DNA from 4 places in the Gardnerella sp. c10Ua_244 genome. Region 4 is predicted to be linked to each of the others. Evidence: riboswitches for the same ligand, from Rfam matches in the RefSeq annotation. Region 4 holds a riboswitch; each other region holds the start of a gene.
The links. Region 4 has a riboswitch for thiamine pyrophosphate ahead of allC (allantoate deiminase). Riboswitches for the same ligand answer to the same signal wherever they lie in the genome.

Region 1 (3,129 bases), 130 kb from region 4:
AGCGTGAATAGTCATGTAGTCAACGCCCTGCTCGCACTGCTCAATAACAGTGTCGCGGAAAAGCTCCCAGCTGAGCTTAGAAGCATCATCCTCAACCTTTTCCAAAGCCTGATACATTGGCACTGTTCCAATTGGCACAGGGGAGTTGCGCAAAATCCATTCGCGCGTTGTGTGAATATCGTTACCGGTGGAAAGATCCATAACGGTATCCGCACCCCACTTCGTGGCCCACGTAAGCTTTTCTACTTCTTCGTCGATAGATGACGTAACAGCAGAATTACCCATGTTTGCGTTGAGCTTAGTCAAGAAGCGCGAGCCAATAATCATAGGTTCAGCTTCAGGATGGTTAATATTGCAAGGAATTACAGCACGTCCGGCTGCAACTTCTTCGCGAACCAGCTCTACATCGCAATTTTCGCGCGTTGCAACATATTGCATTTCTGGAGTAGTGATTCCGTGGCGAGCGTACCACATTTGTGTAATCGGATGATCCGCGCCCTTCATTGGCTTATGCGTGCGTCCACGCCATTCTTTAGAAGCTTTGCCTCGCTTAATTGCGCGCTTGCCGTCGTCTTGAAGATTGCGCCTGCGACCCTCATATTCCACAACGTCACCGCGGTCGCGAATCCAGTCAAGGCGAAGCGGAGCCAAACCTTCCTTCGGATCGCACTTTGGACCTTCTGTATTGTAATCCTTAAAAGGCGGGTTAGGACCTACGCCAGGAGTATCCGAAAGCTTAATTTCCGTATAAGGAACTTCCAAATCATAAGAACCATATTCATACTCAAAATGAATTGGAGTTGTTTTGCGAATATGAGCTTTATCGCGCTGAGTGCATCCGCGAGCTGCAATGTCAACTCGCTGTTGTTTAGCTAATTTCGCAGCATCCTTTGCTTCTTTCGCATTAATAAAAGTTGGCTTCTTTTCTTGAGTTTCTGAAGATTTTGATTCAGAATTTTCTGCAACTATCACTCGCTTAGCGTAGCCGTGCTTTTCTTCACCTCGCACAGCTTTCCAATGTTCAACAAATTCACGCATAGTTGATTCTGGTGTTTCTGAAGAATACAATGCTTCAGAAACGAACCATCCTGCAGCCTTGGTGTGAGCGATTGTATCGATATCGTCGAGTGCAGTTCTTCCGCCAACTAGAACTGGAAAATCACTTGCGGAACAAATCGTATTAATTTTCGCTTCGTCCAGCGTTGTGTGATTTGCTTCCAATTCGTAAGCGGCAGTAGTGCTTTCGCATCCTTCTTCAGGATTGCGCATTGCTGTTACGCAAATGTAATCAATGCATCCATCTGGAAGTTCGTTTATTACTTTAACTAAGCTTTCGGTTTCAACAGATAAGCCGATTACAGCATCTTCGCCAAGAAGAGCGCGAGCCTCTCTAGGCTCCATGTCGCTTTGTGCTAAATGCACTCCGTCAACTTTGATGCTTTGATTGCGAGCTTGCCAAACGACATCAACACGCTCGTCGATAACAAAAGTTACAGAATCGCATTTGTTATTGTCTTCGATGATTTGTGCAATATCGCGTGCAATAGTAGTGATTTCTTTAGCGTTTTCATTGTTGCAATGAAGACGAATAAAAGTCGCTCCAGCGTGCAAAGCATCATCGACAATATCGGTAAGCGGACGATTATTACAAGCTTGTGGGTCTGCAATAAAGCAGGCGCTTAGATTAAATTGATTACGCATTGATGCGTACGGATAATTCGATGTCATACTAAAATCGTTGCTCCCTACGTTGTATTAACTAACAGGTTCGAAGGGTTAGGCAAACTAATACCATCTCAGCCTTCTTTCGAAAGCACCCCTGCAAAATGTCGAATTACCAGCAAGTTTACACGATTATGTGCATTTAATTGGTGGTGGGTATGTTGCGAATTTCTTTAGCGTTCGTGATGATTGATTGCGCGTGAAATAAAATCTCCCAAGCTTTGCACAATCTGCACGAGAATAATACAAAGGATAACAGCAACTGTCATCACATCGTATTGATAACGCTGGTATCCGTATCGTATTGCAATATCTCCGAGTCCGCCTGCGCCAACTGTTCCAGCCATTGCGGAGAATCCAAAAAGCGTAATAAATGTAAGCGCAGCTCCGCGAATTAGCGAAGGTAAAGCTTCCCACAGCAACACTTTGCAAACAATTTGCAATTTGCTTGCTCCAAAGCTTTGTGCTGCTTCAATTAAGCTTCCGTCAACTTCGGCTAAAGATTGTTCAACTACTCTAGCAACGAATGGTGCAGCCGTAATCACCAGAGGCACAATAGCCCCAGGAACTCCCAAAGAAGTGCCAACTATGAGACGAGTGAAAGGAATTATTGCAACTAATAAAATAATAAACGGCACAGAACGCACGATGTTAACAATCCAGCCTAGAACTGCGTTAATTGGCGCGTTGGGGCAAATGCCTTTTTTGTTTGATGTAATGAGAAGTACGCCAACTGGAAGTCCAATAAGGTATGCAAAAAGTGTTGCAACTGATGTCATTACGAGTGTGTCTTGCACGCCTTCAATAAGTAAGTTGCCGTAGTCGTTAAAAAATTGTGTAGCAGCTTCTAACATTGTTATTTCACCTCGTTGGTAAGCGCGTTTGTTTGTTCGTCTGTTTGTGCGTTTTCTGGCTTATTGTTAAGCTCGCTTGCAATCGTGCTTGTAATTTTAGCGCGATGATTTTCCTGTTTTTCATCTGCAATAAGAGTTCGCAAAATATCGCTTTGTGGATTTGCAAAAAGCGTATCAGTGTCACCTAATTCCACAATGCGTCCGCCATCAATCATTGCAACTCGGTCGCAAATATTTCGTGCTACAGCCAGCGAATGCGTAATAATAACAAGCGTTACGTTGAGTTCGCGGTTAATTCGGCTCAATAAATCAAGGATTTGCGCAGTAGTTGTGGAGTCAAGTGCGCTTGTTGCTTCGTCGCAAAGCATAATCGACGGATTATTCGCCAATGCTCGTGCAATTGCTACGCGCTGCTGCTGTCCGCCTGAAAGCTGGCTAGGGTAGCGGTTTGCAAAATCTTGTAAACCAACTAAGTCAAGTAAGTAGTTTGCGCGTTCTTCTCGTTCCTTTTTTGCAGTGTGATTCAGCTCTAATGGGAAAGTGACGTTTCGCA
Region 2 (3,129 bases), 460 kb from region 4:
CTGCGGTTTTCCCGGATGGTGACGCGCGGCACGTACCAAGCGAACGAGTTGAAACAAGCACAACTCACGGAACTGGCTGCTCGCTTTCTTCCGCACTTGCTACGAAAATTGGGCTTGCTTTGCGCGAGGAAAAGAATTTGAGCGATCACGATACTGTACTTTGCGCACTTGAATGGTCAACGGCGTGGCTTCGAGAAGCGATTGCTTCTGGAAGTGAATTACATGTTGGGCGCGGCGGCGAGCGCGGTCATGGACCTGTAAACCACTCCGTGCGAATCTTGCAGCAAACTGCGTGATATTGGCGCGCTGCGTTAGTAACGTATATTTGCGTTTTTTTGTTACTGGCGCAGATTGCATTTTGTGTGCGCTGACGACATGCTTGCGTGTTCGCTTTACTCAGTAATCACGCTTTTAAGCTCACGCGCAACTTTCCCAGCATCCTCAGCGCACATAAGCGCCGACACTGTGCAAACTCCGTCAAGTTCAAGACCTCGAATAGGGAACACTGTGTTCTCGTGAATTCCGCCAATTGCTAACGTTTTTACGCCCATAGAGTGCGCAACTTTCGCCACTTCGTTCACTCCGTCAACTCCCAGCGGCGGCACGTCGTGCGCTTTCGTATGTGTTTCAAAAGCTGCACCAATGCCAATCACATCCGGCAGCGGAACGTCATTTTCTTTGCACTCGCGGTAAGCTTTCTCCATCAAATCCGGTCGAGCGCAAGAAAGCCCAACCATCCACTCTGCCGGCATCGCTTTTCGAGCCTCAACAAACGGCGTATCCTTTTGCCCAACGTGCAAGTTGAAACCAAGCTGAGCTGCGCAATCAACATGATCGTCTATGAATACAGGCACATCGCCGTGCTCAGAATCAATAAGCGCATGACGCAACTTCTTCGCCTTTGCTGAAATTTCAGCGTCGTCGGAATACTTATCGCGCAATTGCACAACTGTAACTCCGCCTTCAACTGACTCTACTGCAACTTCTTCTTCCGGGCGACTTCCCATGCGCGGATCCGTTACCAAATACAGTGTCCAATCAACAGGCTCCACCGTAAACTCAATATTTGTCAAACTAAACATGTCGTTTACGCTAAGAGTTGAAAGCGCATCCATCCACAATGTGCGGAAAGTGCCGGGAGCTGTGGTTTGGCGAGCTGCCCAAGTTCCAGCCGCTGCTGCGTGCACGTGTGCTGCAACAGTTGCTGCGAGCGGACGTTCCGGGTTTGCGCCAACGTATGCTGCAACCAACGCTCCCAAAGCGCAACCGGTTCCAACTACTTTAGTCATAGTTTTATGTCCGCCGGTTACGCGAGCTAAGCAACCGTGAGCGTAAATCGCGTCTTTTTCGCCAGAAATTGCCACTACTGAGCCGTACTTTTTTGCTAATTCGCGCGCGGCTTGAAGAGCATCGTTCACGTTATCGTGAGAATCCACACCTTTGCCGTTGCTCTCTTTGCCTGCAAGCGCCATGATTTCGGAAGCGTTTGCGCGAATTACGGTAGGGTGGTGCTTAATAATTTCGTGTATAAAGCGCGCGCGTGGAGCAAGTGCTGGAACGCCGATTCCAACCGGGTCAAGCACCCACGGAGTATCGGCTTTTTCGCATCCTTCAACAGCTGCGCGCATGTATTCGGAAGTTTCTGGCTGATGGAATGTGCCAACGTTTATGAGCACGCCTGTGGCAATTTGCGCAAGTGCATGCGCTTCTTCTGGGTCGGTTACCATAATCGGCGACGCTCCTGCAGCGAGTAGTGCGTTGGCTGTAATGTCTTGCACGATTACGTTCGTGATGCAATGGGTGAGTGGCTGCTGTGTGCGCACGCGTTCGATACATTGACGCACGTCGTTAAGAAACATGCGGCGGCGTGCGCGTACAGAGAAGCATGTGTCGACTTGCGTTGTTGAGCTTGTGCAGTATTCGTTTGCTTCGTTGCAGTTAGTTGTTTTTTCAGTGTTGCATGTTGTCATAATGTTTCCCTTCGCTAGCACTATCTAGATCAGGTTTTACGGATGTAATCTCAGCGCCGCCCGCGATTTTGCGGCAAATGCGCACTCCGAACCATCCTTCGACTATATCTTTTGTTCGTGACTTACTTTCTTCTGCGTGAGTGTCTGATTTTGCTTGTTTTGGGACACTGATGCAGATGGGTTTCTGCGCTAGTGTCTGATTTTGTTTGTTTTGGGACGCTGGTGCAGTTTGTGTTCTGCGTTCGTGTCTCTGGTTGGTAGTTTCGTGGAGCATTTGCTGGAAAATTCCCGACGTTTCGCAGCGCTTGCAGGAATCTACAAAAATCGCGCCGCATTTTTGCAACTTCTTCTACATATTTTCGCTTGCAACTGTGTAAACATAAATATAAGTAAACAATAGTAGATTATAGAAGTTACGAAAGCGAGATAACATGGCAAACGATTCCATGCTAGAACAAAAGACTCCGCTCACAGCGCGCGAATACGCGACGCGCACAGCAATACGTGCGATTGCAATCATCGCATCTGTTTATGGTATGGCTGCTTCGTGGGAAGGCTTAATGACCTTCACTTATTTTACGAATCTTTCTAACCTGATGATTTGCGTAACTCTTGCTGGATCGCTTTTGCTTGATACAGCTGCGTTTATGCGTGCTCGTAATTCTGTAGATTCAGCAGCGCAGCAAGATTCCGCAGCATCTTGCGCATGGTTCGACTCAAAATCCAACGCTTGGTACATTTTCAAATTCATGATGACTATCTCAATTGCTGTCACATTCACTTTGTACCTGTGTTTCTTAGCACCTACCAATAAGCTTGGTTTCGTTGGCGCTTACATGAATAACGGATGCAGCAGCCTTTGCGTTCACGCAGTTGCGCCGCTTCTTGCAATCGCTGATTTTGTGCTTTTTGATTATCGTTTCCGCTCTACTCGCGCACATTTGTATGTTTCTACTGTTCCGCCTCTTGCTTATGTTGCTTATGCTGCTATGCTTAGCGAGTTTGCTGGTGTTCGTTGGGGTGTTCATGCAATGCGCGCGCCTTATAATTTCCTCAATTATGGCGCTCCTGCTGGCTGGTTCGGCTTCGCACCGCAAACTTTTAATGCCACTACTTTGGGCGTTGGAGTTGCGTATTTGTTAATTGTGTTTACTCTTAT
Region 3 (3,129 bases), on a different contig from region 4:
GTAGAACTTATAAAAGCTCTAGCATATTACTTCATATACTTCTTGCAAGCCTTGAATGCGCTGTAACCAGCATATTGAGCAGTAGAACCAAGCTCTTCCTCAATCTCAAGTAAGCGGTTGTACTTAGCAATACGCTCGCCACGAGCAGGAGCACCAGTCTTGATTTGGCCGGTGTTCTTAGCAACAGCAAGATCAGAAATGGTGGTATCTGGGGTTTCGCCAGAACGGTGAGAAACCATGGAAGTGAAGCCATTCTTGGTTGCAAGCTCAATAGCGTCGAGAGTCTCGGTAACGGAACCAATCTGGTTCAACTTCACGAGCAAGGAGTTAGCTGCACCAAGCTCAATACCCTTAGCCAAACGCTTTGGATTGGTGACAAGCAAGTCATCGCCAACGAACTGCAAACGATCACCAAGACGCTTGGTGATTTCTGCCCAATCATCCCATCCTTCTTCCTGGAATGGATCTTCAATGGAAACGATTGGATACTCGTTGATGAGCTTCTCGTAGTAATCAAGCATGTAAGCAGATTCGCGCTCTTCGCCATCGAAACGATACTTACCAGTTTCCTTGTTGTAGAACTCAGAAGAAGCAACGTCAAGAGAAATACCAATCTGCTTGCCTGGCTCGTAGCCAGCGGCTGCAATTGCATCCATGATGTACTTCAAGGAATCCTCATTGGACTTCATCTTTGGAGCGAAGCCACCTTCGTCGCCAAGACCAGTAGCCAAGCCTTCCTTCTTCAAAACATTCTTCAAGGTGTGATAAACCTCAACACCAGCGCGCAAAGCATCGCTGTAGGTTGCGAAACCGTAAGGAGAAATCATGTACTCCTGAATATCGGTTGCGAAATCAGCGTGAGCACCACCGTTCATGATGTTCATGTTTGGAACTGGAAGAATGTGACCATTGGTGCCGCCAATGTAGCGGTACAACGGAAGCTGAGCGGATTCAGCAGCAGCGTAGAGAGCAGCGAGGGAAACGCCGAGAATTGCGTTAGCACCAAGCTTGCCCTTGTTTGGCGTGCCATCAAGCTCAATCATCGTCTCATCAAGAGCGCGCTGATCGGTGGCATCCATGCCAATAACCTTAGGTGCAATTACCTCGTTGACAGCCTTAACAGCTTCCAACGTGCCCTTGCCTTGATAACGGGACTTGTCGCCATCGCGACGTTCCCAAGCTTCAGCCTCACCAGTAGAAGCACCAGAAGGCACTAAACCAATACCCTGAGCGCCATCTTCGGTCTCCAAATAAACCTGAACAGTAGGATTTCCACGAGAATCCAAAATTTCGCGTGCATATACGCTTTCAATAGCTGCCACAACTACTCCTTTATACCTATGGGTTGTGATGACTCTTTTAAGATTAGTGCGTTTTATGGACGTTATATTGAGTACCAGCGTATTTATGCCGTGAACGTTCACAATATTTTGATTCAACTCGAGTCATATGAGCCAATTGTATATTTTTAAGCAATATTGTTTATAAATATCGATTTAAAATATACTTGTCCATACCCTTAAGTGATAATGACCTCAGACACGGGGTGCGCAACTACATCGTGCCAAACAACAATACATATAGTGTTGCGCTGAGAATACACTCGTTGAACCTGATATAGCTAAAACTATCGAAGGGATTGTCGCATGACTTACAGTTCGCCTAATAAAGCGAAGAACATATTGAAGATTGCATTTAAAGCGGTATCTTCATGTAAAGTGTGGATTTCAACTATCCTCATTTTGGTTTTGTGGTTTTTCACAACTCTTTCTCCAACCGAAGACCGTTCTTTGCCATCCCCATATGAAGTAATACAAGCTTTTATTGATTTAAACAACGAAGGCATATTATTAAAATCCTTAGGAATAAGTATTTTACGAGTTCTTTTAGGACTTTTGTTAGGAATTATTTTTGCTGTTCCTGCAGGCGTACTTGCGGGAGGCAGTAAGCTTGGCAATATTGTAGTTGATAAACCAAGCCACATGTTGAGGTCAATTCCATTCCCGGCTTTAGCTCCAATATTAATAATTTTCCTCGGAATAGATGAAACGATGAAAATAGCGCTTATAGCTGTTGGCGTTTTTGGACCTATGTACGTTAATATTCGCGACGGAGTGCGTAATATTGATCCGAAACTTCTCGAATTAGCGCAGGTTTATCACGTTAAAAAATCTACTATTTTTATATCTATTTTGCTTCGCGGTACACTTCCAAGTTTTATGACAGGTTTGCGATTTGCAATATCTGTAGCATGGGTTGCATTAGTGACTTGCGAAACAGTCAATTCTTCTATTGGAATTGGATACATTCTTTCAAGAGCGCAAGAATTCTTTAGGCCAGATCAAATGATGGCATGCGTTATTATGTACGCAATTGCAGGTCTTGGATCTGAGCTTACTGCAAACATATTAGAGTATCTTCTTATACCCGAACGCAGATTAGATAGAAAATCACGCCAATAATCTAGTAGTATCAACATTTTTCTAAAGTTAACTACTTTTTAAAATGCATTAAATTGCTTTTTAAGAATCAGTCAATATTTAGAATCAACAACCAAATAATAACAACCAAACAAACAACAGATAAACAAAACAACAAACAAAACAACAAACAAAAGGAACTATATATCATGGCTAATTTAAAAATGCGATTTTCTAAAAAGAGCATTATTGCATTAATCTGCGCTGCTTGTGCAACTGTATCTCTTGCAGCTTGCGGAAGCTCACAAAAATCATCAAACGCTTCTTCAAAAGAAGATGCTGGAACTATGAGAGTTGCTTATCTTTCTACAGCAAATTATTTAACTACTTTGAAAAATGAGAAATTCCTTCAAGAAGAATTTGGTAAATCTAAAGTAGTTTACACTGGTCCTTACACTCCAGTTGATGGTCTTACTGCTGTTATGAGCGGAAATGCAGATGCTACAACTACTGGAACCGGACGCTTCATTGATTTGATTGCTGAAGGACAACCATGGGTAGCTTTTGCGCTCGAATATTACAATGGTGATTCTCAAGGAATCGTTGCATCCGCAAAAAGCGGCGTGAAAACACTAAAAGACTTATACGGAAAGAAAGTTGCTATTATTCACAACGGTGATACTGGCGATTACATGCTTCACCGCGCATT
Region 4 (3,129 bases):
ACAAATGGTATTTTGCTTCCAAGCGTAAGAAACTCAGGGCAAATTTTGCCAACTAGAATCTCTAAAGCTTTCGCGCCTATATATGTTTGAATGCCATACCAGCATATTGCAGCAACTACTCCCCTAAGGAATCCTGGTAGTTGAGCGCCTGCTTTTCCGTATGTTGCGCGCAAATGCATAGAAAACGGTATGCCGTATTTGGATCCTACAACACCGTTAGCAACCATGACAATTGCTGTAAGAATTGCGCCAAGCATGATACCAATCATTACGTAAATTGGAGAGTATCCCATCAAAAGGAACGCGCCAACTGCAGCATAATTAGGAATATTGTGTACAGACTGCATCCACAAAGTGCAAAAATTAAGAGCGCTCATTGTGCGTTTTTCTTGCGGCTTTGGCAGTAAATCTTCGTTAGTGTAGCCGCGCTCGCGGTAACATTCCAAGTTTTTACTAGCTACTGGCTCGTCTTGTAGCAGTTTACTAATTTGCATGCGCACCTCCTTACTTTTCTTGTTTGTAAATTTGATTCTTTTTTGTGTTTTGTGTTTTGAGTTTTTTGAAAGTAATAATCGCAACTTTGCTCAAAAATAAAAAAGATACGAAAGGATATCGTACCCGTGGTGGTGCGCCCCTTCGTATCAGCCTCTTATTCGTGAATAAGCGTTGTACTCTCATTCGATATTCACTTTTCTTCGCTGCGATTAATTAAGCAGTGAAGTTTGCATCGTATATGCCTTTTACGTCCTTCCTAAATTTCTATTTCTTTTTGGTTTTCGTTTGGTTTTCGTTTGGTTTCCGTTATCTTTTAGTTGGTTTTCGTTAGTCCTCATAAGCCAAACTATGCAGAGCATCTCGTAAAAGCTTTACTCCGTGAACAGCGTCTTGTGGATCTGTGTACTCTTCTGGAGCGTGACTAATACCATCTTTTGAAGGAACGAAAATCATTCCGGATTTTACAAACGGAGCAAAAATTTGCGTATCTTGACCAGCACCTGAATGCATGACTCTGTACGCATAACCTTGCTTATTAGCTTGATCTTTCAAAAGATTAATAATATCGTTGCTAAGTGGTGTAGGATCGTCAGACATCCACTTATCAATCTGCGCTGTAATGCCATAAGACTTGGCAGTTTCGTGAATGTCCTCGTCGAGTTCCTGCAAGAATTTATCAAGAAAAGCTTTATCTGTATGACGGCAGTTCATTGAAAAAGTAACTTCTCCAGGAACAATATTTACTTGATTTGGAACTACGCTGATTCTACCGAAAGTAAGTACCAGTGGGTCGCCTGCTTGCTTAGCTTTGTCAAGATTCTTGGCGATTATATGAGACATGCAATCTACTGCATCGTGCCTGTAGGACATCATTGTTGTGCCAGCGTGATTTTGTACGCCTTTAAGATGAACATCCCAACGGTGCTGACCGGCAATGCTAGTGATAATACCTAAATCTTCGTGATTGCTGTAAAGCGTTGGTCCCTGCTCAATGTGTAGCTCAATCCAGGCTTCAAGATTTGCGAACTTAGGTTGAGTTGTTTGATAATTGAACCCAGCTTCACGCATTGCTGTTTCGAAAGGAACACCTTCACTGTCGCAAATATTTTCTACGTCTTCTTTTTTGGCTAGCCCGAAGAAATTCTTTGAACCCCAGAATACGTATGGGAAACGTGAGCCTTCCTCTTCTGCTAAGCAGATAATGCGAAGACTTTTCTTTGGCTTTCCATATCTAGTAAGTAAATTCTTAATTGCTAAATAGGCTGCAACTATTCCAAGTTGGCCGTCAAAACGACCTCCTCTTGAAACTGTGTCAATATGCGATCCGCAAGCTATTATGCTTTCTGGTTTTTCGCATCCTTCAACAGTTGCAATTAGGTTTCCAACTTGGTCGAATTCCACAGTCATACCGAGTTTTTCAAATCGTTGACGAAGAGCAAAAAGAGCCTGTTTCCAAGATTTTGTGTAAAGAGGTCGAGTAACTCCTTGTTCTCCTGGTTTTTCTGTGAATCCTGCAAGCCAGCTTATGGCTGATTCTATAGTTTCAGCACTTATGCTGCTATCAATCATGTGCAGTATTCCTCCTCACTTGTGCAAGTTTTCCCAAAAGTGACATTCAGGCGGATATTTTTTGGTTTTTGTTTAGTTGATACTCGTGTAATTGCTACTACTTTGTGGCAACGCAAGATATCACGAAAATCGTGACAGAAAGAAATCACTTACTGTAATTGCTCCCTACGCATGTCTTAACAAAACAGGTTCAAAGGGTGTTTCTCAACTGTTTCCAGTACCCCTGCAATTTTCACTGTACTCGGATGAGTATAGCACGATATTAAATGAACTCAAAATGAACATTATCATGTGTGTTTTTGTGAAGAAATGCTTGGTTGACTGGTTGGCTGGTTGCTTGCTTGGCTGGTTGATTGATTGGTTGATTTGTTGACTGATATGAGATATTGCTTCCATTTGTGGTTGCAGGTATGTTCGGCTGCAAAAAATTTTCATATGTAAGTTAGGAAATAAAAAATAGCCAGATAACAAAAAACGCAGTGCTTCTACACTGCGAACATATTGTGGGTGATATAGGAATCGAACCTATGACCCCTTCCGTGTGAAGGAAGTGCGCTAGCCGCTGCGCCAATCACCCAAAATTTTTTAATTATGCGTGAAAGGCAATCCTTTCGAGTGGGCGATACAAGGTTCGAACTTGTGACCCCTTCCGTGTCAGGGAAGTGCGCTACCACTGCGCCAACCGCCCAGGTTGTTTATTAAGCTTGAAGCTTAATCGAGGTGGGTACGAGAGTCGAACTCATCTATACGGCTTTGCAGGCCGCTGCCTAACCGCTTGGCTAACCCACCGTAAGGTCGAATAACTCATCGGACCTAGAGCGGACAACGGGACTCGAACCCGCGGTCTCAACCTTGGCAAGGTTGCGCTTTACCAACTAAGCTATGTCCGCAATGCAACTTTACTGAACAATGTCAGCGCCGAAGCACGAGTAACTACTATACCCGAAATATTTACAAATGCAAGCCCTTGCCTATTTTGGCGTGTCGTTTGGTGTTTCTGTTGGTGTGTTTTTTGGCGTGTTCGTAGGCGTGTCTTTCGGTGTGTTCGTTTGCGCGTGTTGGTTG

Region 1: linked by a shared signal. The riboswitch ahead of thiC (phosphomethylpyrimidine synthase ThiC) and the one ahead of allC (allantoate deiminase) in region 4 are both predicted to bind thiamine pyrophosphate.
Region 2: linked by a shared signal. The riboswitch ahead of thiM (hydroxyethylthiazole kinase) and the one ahead of allC (allantoate deiminase) in region 4 are both predicted to bind thiamine pyrophosphate.
Region 3: linked by a shared signal. The riboswitch ahead of P0108_RS05775 (ABC transporter permease) and the one ahead of allC (allantoate deiminase) in region 4 are both predicted to bind thiamine pyrophosphate.

What each region holds. Positions count from the first base shown of each region.
Region 1 is NZ_JARFVS010000002.1:172,798-175,926, reverse strand. Features, by position in the region: gene thiC (phosphomethylpyrimidine synthase ThiC) at 1-1,728, opposite strand, end outside; TPP riboswitch at 1,726-1,831, opposite strand; gene P0108_RS03935 (methionine ABC transporter permease) at 1,896-2,576, opposite strand; gene P0108_RS03930 (methionine ABC transporter ATP-binding protein) at 2,579-3,129, opposite strand, start outside.
Region 2 is NZ_JARFVS010000002.1:504,723-507,851, reverse strand. Features, by position in the region: gene thiD (bifunctional hydroxymethylpyrimidine kinase/phosphomethylpyrimidine kinase) at 1-296, shown strand, start outside; gene thiM (hydroxyethylthiazole kinase) at 393-1,970, opposite strand; TPP riboswitch at 1,960-2,069, opposite strand; gene P0108_RS05260 (hypothetical protein) at 2,402-3,129, shown strand, end outside.
Region 3 is NZ_JARFVS010000003.1:84,700-87,828, forward strand. Features, by position in the region: gene eno (phosphopyruvate hydratase) at 27-1,322, opposite strand; TPP riboswitch at 1,533-1,657, shown strand; gene P0108_RS05775 (ABC transporter permease) at 1,647-2,462, shown strand; gene P0108_RS05780 (ABC transporter substrate-binding protein) at 2,630-3,129, shown strand, end outside.
Region 4 is NZ_JARFVS010000002.1:45,856-48,984, reverse strand. Features, by position in the region: gene allW (allantoin permease) at 1-494, opposite strand, end outside; gene allC (allantoate deiminase) at 823-2,064, opposite strand; TPP riboswitch at 2,210-2,299, opposite strand; tRNA gene P0108_RS03395 (tRNA-Val) at 2,569-2,641, opposite strand; tRNA gene P0108_RS03390 (tRNA-Val) at 2,681-2,752, opposite strand; tRNA gene P0108_RS03385 (tRNA-Cys) at 2,783-2,853, opposite strand; tRNA gene P0108_RS03380 (tRNA-Gly) at 2,882-2,954, opposite strand.